DNA from 3 places in the Ralstonia sp. 24A2 genome. Region 2 is predicted to be linked to each of the others. Evidence: predicted binding sites of a transcription regulator. Region 2 holds the regulator's gene; each other region holds the start of a gene.
What was found. Region 2 encodes FliA, which starts transcription of late flagellar genes. Its sites were predicted from a motif close to CTAAAGTTTNNNNNNNNNNNGCCGNTA; they were not measured.

Region 1 (4,263 bases), 780 kb from region 2:
CCCTTGGAGATGGCGTTGACGGCCGCCAGCAGTTGCGGCTGGCTGGCGTCCATCGGCAGATAGCCGGACGCGCCGGCCTTGAGCGCCCGCACGGCCAGCAACGCCTCGGGATGACGGCCCAGTGCCAGTACGGCCAGGCGTGCGTGCTGCTGGCGGACGGTCTTGATGGTCAGGAATTCGTCACCGGTGGCAGATTCCACCGAGAACAGCATGACGTCCCACTCGCGTTCGGCAAGCAGGTCTTGGTTGGCGTTGTGCAGGTCGGGCACTGCCTCGATCTGCCGGGCCAGGCGTGAATCCTTGAGGATCTGGCGCAAGCCGGCACGGGCAATATCGTGCGGTTCGACAATCAGAACGTTGAGCATGGTGGGCGTTGCGGGTCAAACGGGCTCGACTTGAGCTCTTCTAACCGCCGGCAGGTTTGGGCTGGTCCGGCGGGCTTGCAACTCCCCATCTGTGCGATGGCGCTCTCTATATAGGGATGCGGGCGCCTCTGAACGGATCGATCGAGTATAGCCGAGCACCTATCCGCCAAGAAGGACGCCCAGTGCCTCTTTTGGTAGGGGGTGAAAGTAGGGTGTCCCGCCAGGCCAAACCGCCGCTCGCGCACAAATTTGTCAAGTTGCCCCTAAACTTTCTGCCGCGGCCACCGATAACCTGAGTACAACGCAGACCTGATCCCCTTCAAGTTGCAGGTCACGTTGCCCGGCCTAGCCGGAACGAGCAACCAAACGGGCAACAACGCCATCGGGAAACTTAGGAGCCGTCATGTCCCTCAGCCTTAATACCAACATCTCGTCCCTGCAAACGCAGCAAGCTCTGTCGCAATCGCAGAACGCTCTGCAAACGTCGCTGCAACGTCTGTCGACCGGTCTGCGCGTGAACAGCGCCAAGGACGATGCCGCCGCTTACGCTGTGTCGTCGAGCCTGACCACCACGCTGAACTCGCAAACCCAAGGTATCCAGAACGCCAACAACGCACAGTCGTACCTGCAAACGGCCGACTCGTACCTGGGCCAGGTTGAAAACAACCTGCAACGTATGCGTCAGCTGGCTGTGGAAGCCAACAACGGCGGTCTGTCGACCACCGACCAGGCCAACCTGGACAAGGAATACCAACAGCTGGCCTCGGCCAACAAGAACATCGAGACGAACGCCAACTACAACGGCGCCAAGCTGTTCGACGGCACGGTGACGTCCACGACGTTCCAATACGGCCAAAGCTCGGCAACCGACGTGGCAACGGTGACCAACGCCAACATGGCAAGCTTCGGCACGCTGACCGGCACGAGCGTCACGTCGACTGCCAACGCCACGGCAGCTCAGGCGGCCATCGATACCGACCTGGCCAGCCTGAAGTCGGCACGTGCCAGCCTGGGTGCACAGCAAAGCGGTCTGAGCTCGACCATCAACACGCTGACCTCGTCGAACACCGCTCTGTCGGCTGCAAAGTCCGCCATGATCGACACCGACTACGCGGCTGAAACGTCGAACATGACCCGCCAGAACATCCTGCAGCAAGCAGGTACGGCCATGCTGGCGCAAGCCAACTCGGCACCGAACAGCATCCTGAACCTGCTGAAGGGCTAATAGCAGACGGAAGCTGGCCCGGCCGCTTGGCGGCTGGGACAAGGGTCGGCGCTCTTCGGGGCGCCGGCCTTTTTTTTGGCTGAACGACACCCCCCTTCATCAGGGGTGGCGTATGGGCGCCATGCCCTAAAGAAGTGGCCGGCGCTGCCGTTGACAAGAGAGACTTCCCGCCAAGCAGACGCTCACCAGATTCGATCATGGCGACTACTACGACCTCTTCCACAACCGGCGGCTATGTACCGCCGATCTCGATCCCCGGTATCGGGACGAGCATCGACGTCAATTCGCTGGTCTCCAGCCTGATGAGCGTGGAAAGCCGGCCGCTGACACAGTTGCAGACCCAGCAGAGCTCGTATCAGACGCAGCTCTCGGCCGTGGGCACGCTCAAGAGCGCGCTGTCGACCTTCCAGACTGCACTGTCGAATCTGACCACTGCATCGAACTACAGCGCCATGAAGGCGAGCGGCTATGACGCGTCGGTGCTGAGTGCATCCGTCACCGGCTCGGCGCCGGCCAGTTCGTATGCCGTCAACGTGACGCAGCTTGCGCAATCGCAGGTGCTGGCCGCGCAAGGGCAGACGTCCACCACCACGGCCATCGGCAGCGGCACGTCCACGACGATTTCGTTTTCGTTCGGCTCGGTATCGGGCGGCAGCCTCTCGGGCGGCAAGTACACCGGCTCCACGTTCACGCAGAACGGCAGCTTGGCCGGCGGCTCGATCACCATTAATTCGTCCAACAACACGCTGGCTGGCATTCGTGATGCCATCAACTCGGCCAACCTGGGTGTCTCGGCCAGCATCGTGGATGACGGCAGCGGCAGTCCGTACCGTCTGGTGCTGACCTCCACGGCGGGTGGCTCCAACTCGGAGATGAAGATTTCCGTGTCAGGCGATGCGACGCTGCAATCGCTGCTCTCGCAAGACCCCGCCGGCACGCAGAACATGACCGAGGTGACCACGGGCCAGAACGCCCAGGCCACCATCAATGGCATTGCCGTGCAGAGCCCGACCAACACGTTGTCCAACGTGGTGGACGGCACGTCGTTCACGCTGGCCAAGACGGGCAGCACCACCGTGACCGTGGCCAACGACCCGACCGCCACCACCACCGCCGTCACCAACTTTGTGAACGGCTACAACGCGCTGCGCACGCAGCTGAACGCTCTCACCAACATCGACACCAGCAACAAGGCCAACGACGGCCCGCTGGCGGGCGATGTGAGCACCAAGACGCTTATCAGCCAGATTACCGACGTGCTGGGCCAGGCGGTTGGCAACGGCAACTATCAGTCGCTGGGCAGCGTGGGCGTGACGATGAATTCGGACGGCACGCTGGCAGTCGACAACACCAAGCTGTCGGCCGCCATTGCTGCGTCGCCCAGCCAGGTGGCGAGCCTGTTTGCAGGCACCGGCACGGCTACGGATGCACTGGTCAACGTGCCGTCCTTCTCGGATACCACGCAGGCGGGCAGCTATGGCGTCAACGTGACGCAACTGGCCACGCAGGGCTCGCTCACGGGCTCGGCTGCAGCCAACACGACCATCACGGCAGGCTCCAACGACACGCTGGCTTTCAACATCAGCGGCATCGCCGTCAACGTGACGGTGCCGGCCGGCAGCTACAGCGCCGCGGGTCTTGCTGCGCAAATCCAGAGCCAGATCAACGCGTCGTCGAGCCTGCAGAGCGCCAAGGTCACGGCATCGGTTTCCGCCAATGCCAGCGGTGTGCTGTCGATTACCGACAACCAGTTCGGTTCGATCTCGTCGGTGTCGGTGTCGGGCAATGGCGCTTCGTCTTTGTTCGGCAGCCCCACCGCAACGATTGGTACGGACGTGCAGGGCACCATCAACGGTGTGGCGGCCACGGGCTCGGGTCAGAACCTGTACGGCGCCACCGGTACGGCCGTCGACGGCCTGACCGTGCAGGTGACCGGCGGCACCCTGGGCAACCGCGGTACGGTGACGGTGCAGCGTGGCTATGCCGCGCAGCTGAGCACGGTCATGACCAATCTGCTGTCGACCAACGGCATGGTGCAGAACGAGACAGACTCGATCAACAGCTCGCTCACCTCGCTCGCCAGCCAGATCACCAATATGCAACTGCAGTTGAGCAACAAGCAGGCCCTGTACTACACGCAGTTCAACGCGCTGTCTGCAGCGGTGGCCAGCATGACGAATACCAGCACCTACCTGACCACGCAGCTCGCGGCCATTGCGAACCAGACCAAGAGCAGCTAAGTCAGGATTGAAGCAACACCCATAACAAGATCACACAGCGAGGACCTTTCCCATGTACGCAGCACGCCGCGCCATCGGTGCCTACGCGCAAGTCGGTATCGAGACGTCTGTGGTTGACGCCAACCCGCATCGGCTGATCGCCATGCTGTTCGAAGGAGCACGCGCGGCCGTCAAGCTTGCCGCCGCCTCCATCGAGCGCGGTGACCTGCCCACCAAGCTGCGTGCCTTCGACAAGGCCATCTCGATCATCGGCCAGGGGTTGCAGGCCAGTCTTGACCACCAGCGTGGTGGCGAGATCGCCGTGCAGCTCAACGGCCTGTACGACTACATGCTGCGCCGCCTGCTGGTGGCCAATGGCACCAACGATCTGTCGATGCTTACCGAGGTTGACGGTTTGCTGGCTTCGCTGCAGGATGCTTGGCTTGCCATTGGC
Region 2 (4,263 bases):
CACCGAATGCACTGGCCCGTCTGCGCAACCGCTTTACCGCCGCGCGCCGCGCTGCCGTGCAAGCCCCGGTGCAGGAAGACGCGCTGGCTGAGCCGGCCGCCGGCCGCAAGCTGCAAGCCCGCGTGGATGACGACGTGGAGCTCGGTACATCGGAAACGCTGCTGGGTGTGGACCCGCTGGTGGCCTCCACCCGCATGCTGGCAGGCCTGTCGCTGGAGCGCGCCAACGAAGATGCCGCCCAGACGCTGGCCAGCACGGCCCAGTTCATCGCCCGCCGCACCGTGGTGCCGGAAGACGAACCCGTCGAGCAGATCAAGCGCCCGGCCGCCCGCCGTGAGCACGATGAGCAGCCGACCACGCTGCGCTCGTTTGCTGAGCGCGTGGAAGCCCAAGCGCGTGCAGCCCGCGCCGCCGAGCAGCAGATTGCCCGCCCGCAACCGCAAGTTGAGTCCGCCAAGCCGGCCGACATCTTCGTCCGCATGGAGGATTCGATGGCCAAACCTGACGCTCCGCGCGAAGACGTGAGCCTGCAGCGCTCGGCCATCCAAGCCGACATGAAAGAGAGCATTCGGGCCGAAACCGACGCGATGACCCGCCGCATGGTCAGCGAGATCGACGTGCTCAAGAGCACGCTGAACGACGCCATGTCGAGCCTGGCTTCGCTGGGTGTGAAGCTGGGCGATCCGGTGCGCACGCGCCTGTTCCAGACCATGCTGAACGCGGGTTTCTCGGCACAGCTCACGCGCTACGTGCTGGAGAACATGCCGCAGCACGACACGTATGAAGGTGCGCTGGATTTCGTGCAGCGCGCCATTGAAAAGAACCTGACCACCGTGTCGGATGAAAACAGCCTGCTCGACCAGGGCGGCGTGTTTGCCCTGATGGGCCCGACCGGTGTGGGCAAGACCACCACGACCGCCAAGCTGGCTGCGCGCTTCGTGCTGCGCCATGGCGCATCGCGCGTGGCGCTGCTCTCGACCGACAGCTACCGGATCGGCGGCCACGAACAACTGCGCATCTACGGCAAGATCCTGGGCGTCTCGGTGCATGCCGTGAAAGACGCGCAAGACCTGAGCCTGGCGCTGAACGATCTGCGCGAGAAGCACGTCGTGCTGATCGACACCATCGGCATGAGCCAGCGTGACCGCGCGGTGTCCGAACAGATGGCGATGCTGCACGCCGTGGGCCCGTCCATCAAACGCCTGCTGCTGCTGAATGCCGCGAGCAACGGCAAGACGCTCGATGAAGTGGTGGGCGCCTACCGCGATGCCAACCTGGCTGGCTGCATCCTGACCAAGATCGACGAGGCCGCCTCGGTGGGCCACGCGATGGACGTGATGATCCGCCGCCGCCTGCCGCTGCACTACGTGTCGTACGGCCAGCGTGTGCCGGAGGACATTGCAGTACCGAACAAGAAGCTGCTGATCCACCGCAGCTTCCGTGCAAGTGCCGAGCAATCGTCGTTCGCGCTGGATTCGGATGAATCGCTGCTGGTGGCGCAAGGCGCCGCACGCGGCCGCGAACCGGGCCTGGCCGCTTTCGATTTCGCATAACAAAGAGGGGCGACCATGACGACCCCATTCGCCAAGGATCAGGCCGCCGGACTGCGCCGCATGCTCGGCCAGGTGGCCAGCCGCCGCGTGCTGGTGATCGGTGCAGAAGAGCAGATCGACGACTTTGTCGACAACCTGCGCATTGCGTTGTCAGCCATGGGTCGCGACGCTGCCGTGGTGAGTGCCCAGACCATGCTGGCGGTGGCCGGCATGCTTGAGCAGCACGACGACAGCGCCGACGTCACCCTGGTGGCCGCGCATTTCGGCAGCCGTGCGCTGGGTACGGTGGCCGAAGCCTGCGATGACGTGCTGCTGGTGTTCTCCGATGGCCCGGAAGGGATCAAGAGCGCGTACACGCTGCTCAAGAAAACCGCGGGGCTGCAGGGTGGTGCTGGTATCCGCACGGTGGTCTGCGGCGCGCATTCGGTCGACTCCGCCGTACGCGTGTTCGGCAACCTGGCCAACACGGTGGGTCAGTACCTGAACACCCGCATCGACTTTGCCGGTTATCTGCCGGAAGACCGGCACGTAGAACTGGCGCTCTCGCTCGGCAAGCCCGTGGCGAGCGCGTTTCCCGCATCGCCTTCGGCCATGGCCTTCCGCCAGCTTGCCGAAGAGATGCTGAGCTGGGCCAGCGCCGAGGCCCAGGCCGCAGATGGCACCGACAGTGCTGTGGCATCGCGGGTGATGGTATCGGCGCAAGAACCGACTCAGGCTGCGCCGGATGCGGCGGCCCATGAGGCGGCACAAACAACGTCGATCCTGACGCCCCGCGCCACCGCGCGCGCGGCCGAGATGGTTTATTGAGGCGCACCATGAACGAAGCGCCAAAGGCAGGCATGGATATGTACACCGCAACCGGTCGCAAGACCAAGTCCGACGAGATGGCGACGTACGCACCGCTGGTGCGCCGCATTGCCAACCAGATGATGGTGAAGCTGCCGGCCAGCGTCGAACTCGACGATCTGATCCAGGCCGGCATGATGGGCTTGCTCGATGCGCTGTCGCGTTATGAAGAAACGCAGGGCGTGCAGTTCGAGTTCTATGCGGCCCAGCGTATCCGTGGTGCCATCCTCGATGAGCTGCGTGGCTCCGACTGGCTGCCGCGCGGCCTGCGCCGCAACGCCCGCACGATCGAGCAGGCGATCCAGAAGCTGCAGCAGCAAAAGGGCCGCGCGCCAACCGAAACCGAGATTGCCACCGCGCTGGGCATGTCGCTGGCCGACTACCAGAAGCAACTGGTCGACCTGCAAGGCAGCCAGCTCCTGTACTACGAAGATTTCGACCGCGAAGACGCCGACGCCTTCATCGAGAACCGCGCCGCCGAGAACGATTCCACGCCGCTGGACCAGTTGCTGGACCACGACCTGCGCGAATCGGTGGTGGCCGCCATCGAGGGCCTGCCCGAGCGCGAGAAGCTCATGATGAGCCTCTACTACGAGCAGGATCTGAACCTGCGTGAGATCGGCGCCGTGATGGGCGTGTCGGAATCGCGCGTGTGCCAGATCCACAGCCAGGCCATCGCACGCATCCGCGCCCGTCTGCGTGACCGTGCATGGCTGCCGACACCGACCTGATGCCGGCTTAGTCCGTAGCGTTACCTGCCAGAGTTTTACTGCGCGGCTAGCGAGTCATCTCGCGGCCGCGATTTTTCTTTGGGCAATGCGGTGACGAGGCGTTGCGTCGCGGCATCCCACACGCGTGTCTCGCCATGCTTGAAAAGGGCGAAGCGCTCTGCGGGCACATCGGCGGCCTTCAATGCATGGGCCAGATCGGCGATGGGCTGGTCGAGCGGTTCGTCCGTCAGCGCGAACGTGCCCCAGTGGATGCCCACCGCCTGCCGCGCGCCGACGTCATGCATGACCTGCACCGCCTCGGTGGGGTCGATGTGCTGGGCCTTCATGAACCAGCGCGGCTCGTAGGCGCCCACGGCAATCGCGGCCACATCAAAGTGGCCGAAGCGTGTGCCGATGTCGCGCGTGTCCTGCGAATACCCCAGATCGCCCGAGAACCAGAAGCGCAGGCGCGGATGCAGCAATGCCCAACTGCCCCATAGGGTCTGGTTGCGGTCGTACAGGCCGCGTGCGGACCAATGCTGCACGGCGCAGAAGTGCGCGGTGAAGGGGCCGAAGTTGGCCTCGTCGTCCCAGTCGAAGGCGCGTACGTTGGCGCTCATGTTGCCCCCCTCACCCGTGAGGCGCGTGCCCCGCACGTTGCGCGCGAACCAGTGGTCGATGCCCAGCGGTACGAAAAACATCGGTGCACCGCCCGGCTGGCGCATCAGCGCACGCACGCTCGCTTTGTCCAGATGGTCGTAGTGGTTGTGCGAGATCAGCACCAGGTCGATATGCGGCAGTTGCTTGAGTGACAGGCCCGGCGGCTGGTGCCGGCGCGGGCCGGTAAACGACAGCGGCGAGGCGCGCTCGGAGAACACCGGGTCGGTCAGCACGTTCAGCCCGTCAATCTGCAGCAGCAGCGTTTCATGCCCGATCCAGGTGAGCTGCGGCACGTCGGGCGGCTGGTGTACCGCGCTCAGGTTGGGTGCAATGCAGGAGAGGTCCAGCGTGGGCGGCTTGGGGAGCCCGGCCTTGCGGCGCTCACGTTGCCATTTCCAGAAGTCACCGCCGGGGCGCGGGTGAGGGTAGCGGTTGCGGAAGCCGTCCGGCGTGTGGTGGGGCTTGGCCGGATCGTAGTGAGGGTTCTTCATGGC
Region 3 (4,263 bases), 750 kb from region 2:
TACTTCCGCGGCAACTTTGCGGCCACCGCGGCTTTCCAGCAGGTGCGCTTCGATGCCAACCCGGGTGACCTGAATGCGCTGGTGGCAGGTTTCCAGCGTCAGACGGCAACGCAACTGGGCGCCTCGTACGACTTCGGCGTGGTCAAGCTGTATGGCCAGTACCAGTACATCAAGAACACGATCGCCTCGGGCGATGCGAAGAGCAACGGCGGCCAGCTGGGCGTTTCGATCCCGGTCGGCCCGGGCAGCGTGCTGGCTTCGTACGCCTACACGAAGACCTCGGGTGCAGCGGACGTGAAGCGCAACACCTGGGCAATCGGCTACGACTATTCGCTGTCCAAGCGCACGGATGTGTATGCCGCGTACTTCCGCGACAAGGTATCCGACCTGAGCTCGGCTGATACTTTCGGCGTGGGCATCCGCGCAAAGTTCTAAACCTGCGCTTTCCTTGTCACCGCCCGTGTGTCGACAGCGCGGGTGGGTATTTACAGCGGCGTCCGGGGTTCCGGGCGCCGTTTTTTGCTTCGGGAAGACGAGTAGTGAATGGGGTGGGGTGCTCAACCGGTACGCGCGATGCGTACGGGTGCCACGGACGACGTGGCCGGCTCAGCCACCAGTTGCGGCTGATTCAGCAGCATGGCGCCACGCTGGGTGGCGACGAATACGGCTTCGGTACGGCTGCGGACTTCCAGGCGACGGTACAGCGCATTGATGTGCGCCTTGGCCGTGGCCTCGGAGATGCTAAGCATGCGGCTGATGGTTTTGACCGGATGACCGCGCGAGAGCAGAACCAGGATTTCGTATTGGCGTTGGGTGAGTCCCAATAATGCGCAGTCGTCGGCGCCGTTGGCGGCACCACCTGCCAGCGTATCCGATCGGGCAAGCACGATTGAGGCCGGTATATAACGGCCGCCGGCCAGCACCAATTCCAATGCCGCTGCAATCAACTTGCCGGAATAGCTTTTCAGCAGATAAGCCGAGATATTCAATTGCATCAGCGCGCGCACATGGGCGGCTGAATCGCTTTCACCCAGCACGGCGACATGCCGTGGGTGCGGCTGCTGCAGCAACCGGGAGAGCGCCGGCAGATCGTCGATGCCCGGCAGGGGCAGGCCGATCAGGGCCAACTCGGCGTCCGCATGCGCCGCGAGGTTTTCAAAGAGGGCCTCGTCCGGGTCGACGCTGACGACTTCGGAAATGGCCGGCAAAGATTGCAAAACGTGGGTCGCACCGGCACGCACCAAGGGGTGTGCCTCAACTACGATCGATTTCACTGCGCCGCCTGTCTGGTTATGGTTGTTTGCCCATTTCCGGAATATGGCCGGCCGTCGCCCATTTGGATCGGCGAGATCCAAATTGATGCAGGCGTGGCTGGTAGAAACGCAATGACGCGCGGTTTCGGTATGTTTCCCCGTTCAACCGGCAGTCACCAAGTACGGTGCCGCCGGGCCGAAACCTTGGCATGCCATTCAGGCGCGATTTCTTTCCGGTTTTCTTGTTTATGTCGCCAGGCGCGGAGGATATACCCCGCCAAAATCGGCAGAATAAATCCCCAGCTTGCTTGTTGCACCCATCAATGGGATGTAAACCTTTTTGTTTACCCCGATCGGTGGTGTGCTAAGCCCATATAGATAGCAGGATCAAGCAGGGCCAGCTAGCCCCACTTCAAACCCATTGACGTAAACGTAAACCGGCGAATCTTCGCCGCCGGAGGCGCCGTGCGGTTTACTGCGCGACGACGGAGAAGCGCGGCATCGACAGCGGTTGCTTGCCGTCGCGGCCGTAAGGCGTGCCGCCGCCGTTATTGGCTGCGTGCAGGACCGACAGCGCGTTTTGCGTGGCGCGCAGGCGCAGATCGATCAGGGTGCCGTTGTCCAGATTGCGCTGGCGCAGGGTGTGGGCCAGGGCCAGGTTCTCGTCGAACAGGCGGCTGGCGGTTTCATCGGTGCGCAGGTATTTGACCAGCCCGTACGGATCGGCGCCGCCATGCTGCGCCCACCACAGGCGGCGCTCGCGGTCGGCTTCGCCCAGGGCGGCGAGCTGTTTCTGCTTGGTCTGGGTGACGCGCTCGAGCTCGACCATGTCGCCGTCGCGCAACGCTTGCGCTTCGGCTTCGAGGGTCAGGGTGGCTGCGCGGAGCAGTTCCTGCTCGTCGGCAAGGGTGCGGATCAGCAGTGTGTTGTCCATGTTGGCGACCTTTAGCTGGGGAGCTTGGGCAGCCGCCGGCCGGCACACCGCCCCGCCGCGATCAGCCAAGGGCCGGCGGCGTCATGAGAAATGGGGGACGGACGACGGGAGGCTCCCGTCAGACCTTTTTGCTTTGTGCCGAGAGCAGCGAATGCGCGTCGGACAGCGCCGCATCGGCGATCTTGCCGGCGTCCATCTTGAGCGTGCCGTTCTGAATGGCGCTGCGGATCTGCTCGACGCGTGCTGCGTCGAAGTCGCCGCTGCCCACTTGGCGCGAAACTTGATGGACCGACAGCGAAGGCGCGGTCGTGTCCTGGCCGCTGTGGCGCGTCGTACCCGTAGCCGTCGTGGCGGCTTGGGGCGAGCCGGTCGCGCGTGCAGACCCGGACGCAGCGTCCTTGGTCGGCGCAATGGCCGGCGTGTTGTTGACGATATGGTTGATTTTCACGGGTGTCTCCGAAGAGCGCGTTCATCCTATCACCCATATCGGCCAACCCCCGTCCAAACTTTAGCGGGGGATATCGGTTGTGCATCACAGTAGATATGTGATCGATTGATCTCAAATCGATCTCAAAACTGGATTGCGACCACACCGGCGGACTGCGCAATGCCGGAAACGACGTTGCCGTTGGCCGTGCGCACCTGCGCCACCTGGCCCACGGCGGCCTGGTTCATGGCCCGGCCGTCGCTGGTGACCTGGAAGCCGCCGCCCTCGGCGACGAGCTTGACGGTCTGGCCGGCCTGTACGGCAATTGGCAGGCGCAGGCTCTCGGCACGCAACGGCTGGTTGGCCGCCACGCTGGTTACCAGTACGCGCCCGACCACGTCGGCGGGCTGCTGCACGACGGACGGCGGCAGCATCGAGAGATCCCCCGTGCGGGCTTCCAGATCACTCATGTCGAGCGTCTTGCCCGGCGAGAGCTGGTGCGAAGCGACGTAATACGTCCCGGTAATCTGGATGGTGGCCGGCACCCACGCCGCCCAGGCGTGAGGTGACTTGCAGCGCACTCCAACTTGGATGCGGCCGCGCAGGCGGTTGGCCGCCGGCAGCATCAGGTCGACCTGATCGCAGGGCTGGTTGGCCACGCGCGGGTCGACCGGGCCGACCTCCACCGAGGCGCGCGGGGCGCCGGCGTCATTGGTGCCGCCCAGGATGTCCAGCTGCGACTGCAGTTGCTGCTGGATCTGCATCTGGATGGCGTTCGGGCCCTGGATGGTGGTCGTGGCGGGTTGTGCGGCCTGGCCGGGCATCGGCATGTTGGCGGCTGCTGGTGCATAGCCGACGCGCATCATGCCTTGCGCATGCGCCAGGATCGGATGGGCGAGGCTTACCAGCACGCCCAGCGCCAGGGCCAGCAGCAGCTTGCGCTGGCGGGCGGCCAACGGCATTGCCGCGGCGCCATGGCGGCGGCCAACGGCAAAGGTCGGGTACTGGGCGCTGCGTACAAACCGCGTGGACATGGAAAGCCCTCCATCGAAAGTCCGGTGAAGTGTAGCCACGCGCGCGGGAGGGCCAAATGCGGAAATGTCGGCCAATCCCCCCCTTATTCGGACGAATGCTCTTGCCAGGTGGCCCCTAGACTTTGCAACGTGGTGAAGTCCCTGGCGTTGCGTGGTGCTGTTCCATTTGCCGCGCGGCCTGCCCCGGAAGGTCGGTTTCCCGGCCGGCCCCCGGATCCGCAGACAAGGCCCTCTCCACTGAGGCTGCATGACGGCAACTCAGCAATACAGCGGTTCTGGAGACGGCATCGGCGGTTTTGAAGGGGCCGCCGATGCCTGCTTCTCCAACCCCACGGAATACCAACCCGGCGGGTGGCAGCACCAACAAGACGCCACGCGCGAGGAAAGACAGACATGGTCGACAAGCTGGATCAGTTGTTCGGTTTTCAGGAGAAGGCGCTGCAACTGCGTTCGCAGCGGCACCAGATCCTGGCCTCGAACATTGCCAATGCCGATACGCCCAACTTCAAGGCGCGCGACTTCGATTTCCAGTCGGCGCTGCAGAAGGCGGTCGGCCAGCAAGGCGGCAACACGCTGCCGATGACGGCCACGGCGTCCGGCCACCTGACGGCGGAC

Region 1: fliD (flagellar filament capping protein FliD) is a predicted target of FliA. The motif match lies at 1,717-1,743, and genes of this name have one in related genera.
Region 3: flgM (flagellar biosynthesis anti-sigma factor FlgM) is a predicted target of FliA. The motif match lies at 2,672-2,698, and genes of this name have one in related genera.

The regions. Positions count from the first base shown of each region.
Region 1 covers NZ_JBPVZD010000003.1:1,217,373-1,221,635, forward strand. Annotated here, with positions in the region: gene ACS13N_RS23025 (LuxR C-terminal-related transcriptional regulator) at 1-365, opposite strand, end outside; gene ACS13N_RS23030 (flagellin N-terminal helical domain-containing protein) at 769-1,590, shown strand; gene fliD (flagellar filament capping protein FliD) at 1,788-3,830, shown strand; gene fliS (flagellar export chaperone FliS) at 3,883-4,263, shown strand, end outside.
Region 2 covers NZ_JBPVZD010000003.1:434,590-438,852, reverse strand. Annotated here, with positions in the region: gene flhF (flagellar biosynthesis protein FlhF) at 1-1,553, shown strand, start outside; gene ACS13N_RS19400 (MinD/ParA family ATP-binding protein) at 1,569-2,360, shown strand; gene ACS13N_RS19395 (RNA polymerase sigma factor FliA) at 2,369-3,130, shown strand; gene ACS13N_RS19390 (MBL fold metallo-hydrolase) at 3,166-4,260, opposite strand.
Region 3 covers NZ_JBPVZD010000003.1:1,189,158-1,193,420, forward strand. Annotated here, with positions in the region: gene ACS13N_RS22870 (porin) at 1-435, shown strand, start outside; gene ACS13N_RS22875 (LuxR C-terminal-related transcriptional regulator) at 558-1,274, opposite strand; gene ACS13N_RS22880 (flagella synthesis protein FlgN) at 1,726-2,187, opposite strand; gene flgM (flagellar biosynthesis anti-sigma factor FlgM) at 2,306-2,635, opposite strand; gene flgA (flagellar basal body P-ring formation chaperone FlgA) at 2,758-3,648, opposite strand; gene flgB (flagellar basal body rod protein FlgB) at 4,042-4,263, shown strand, end outside.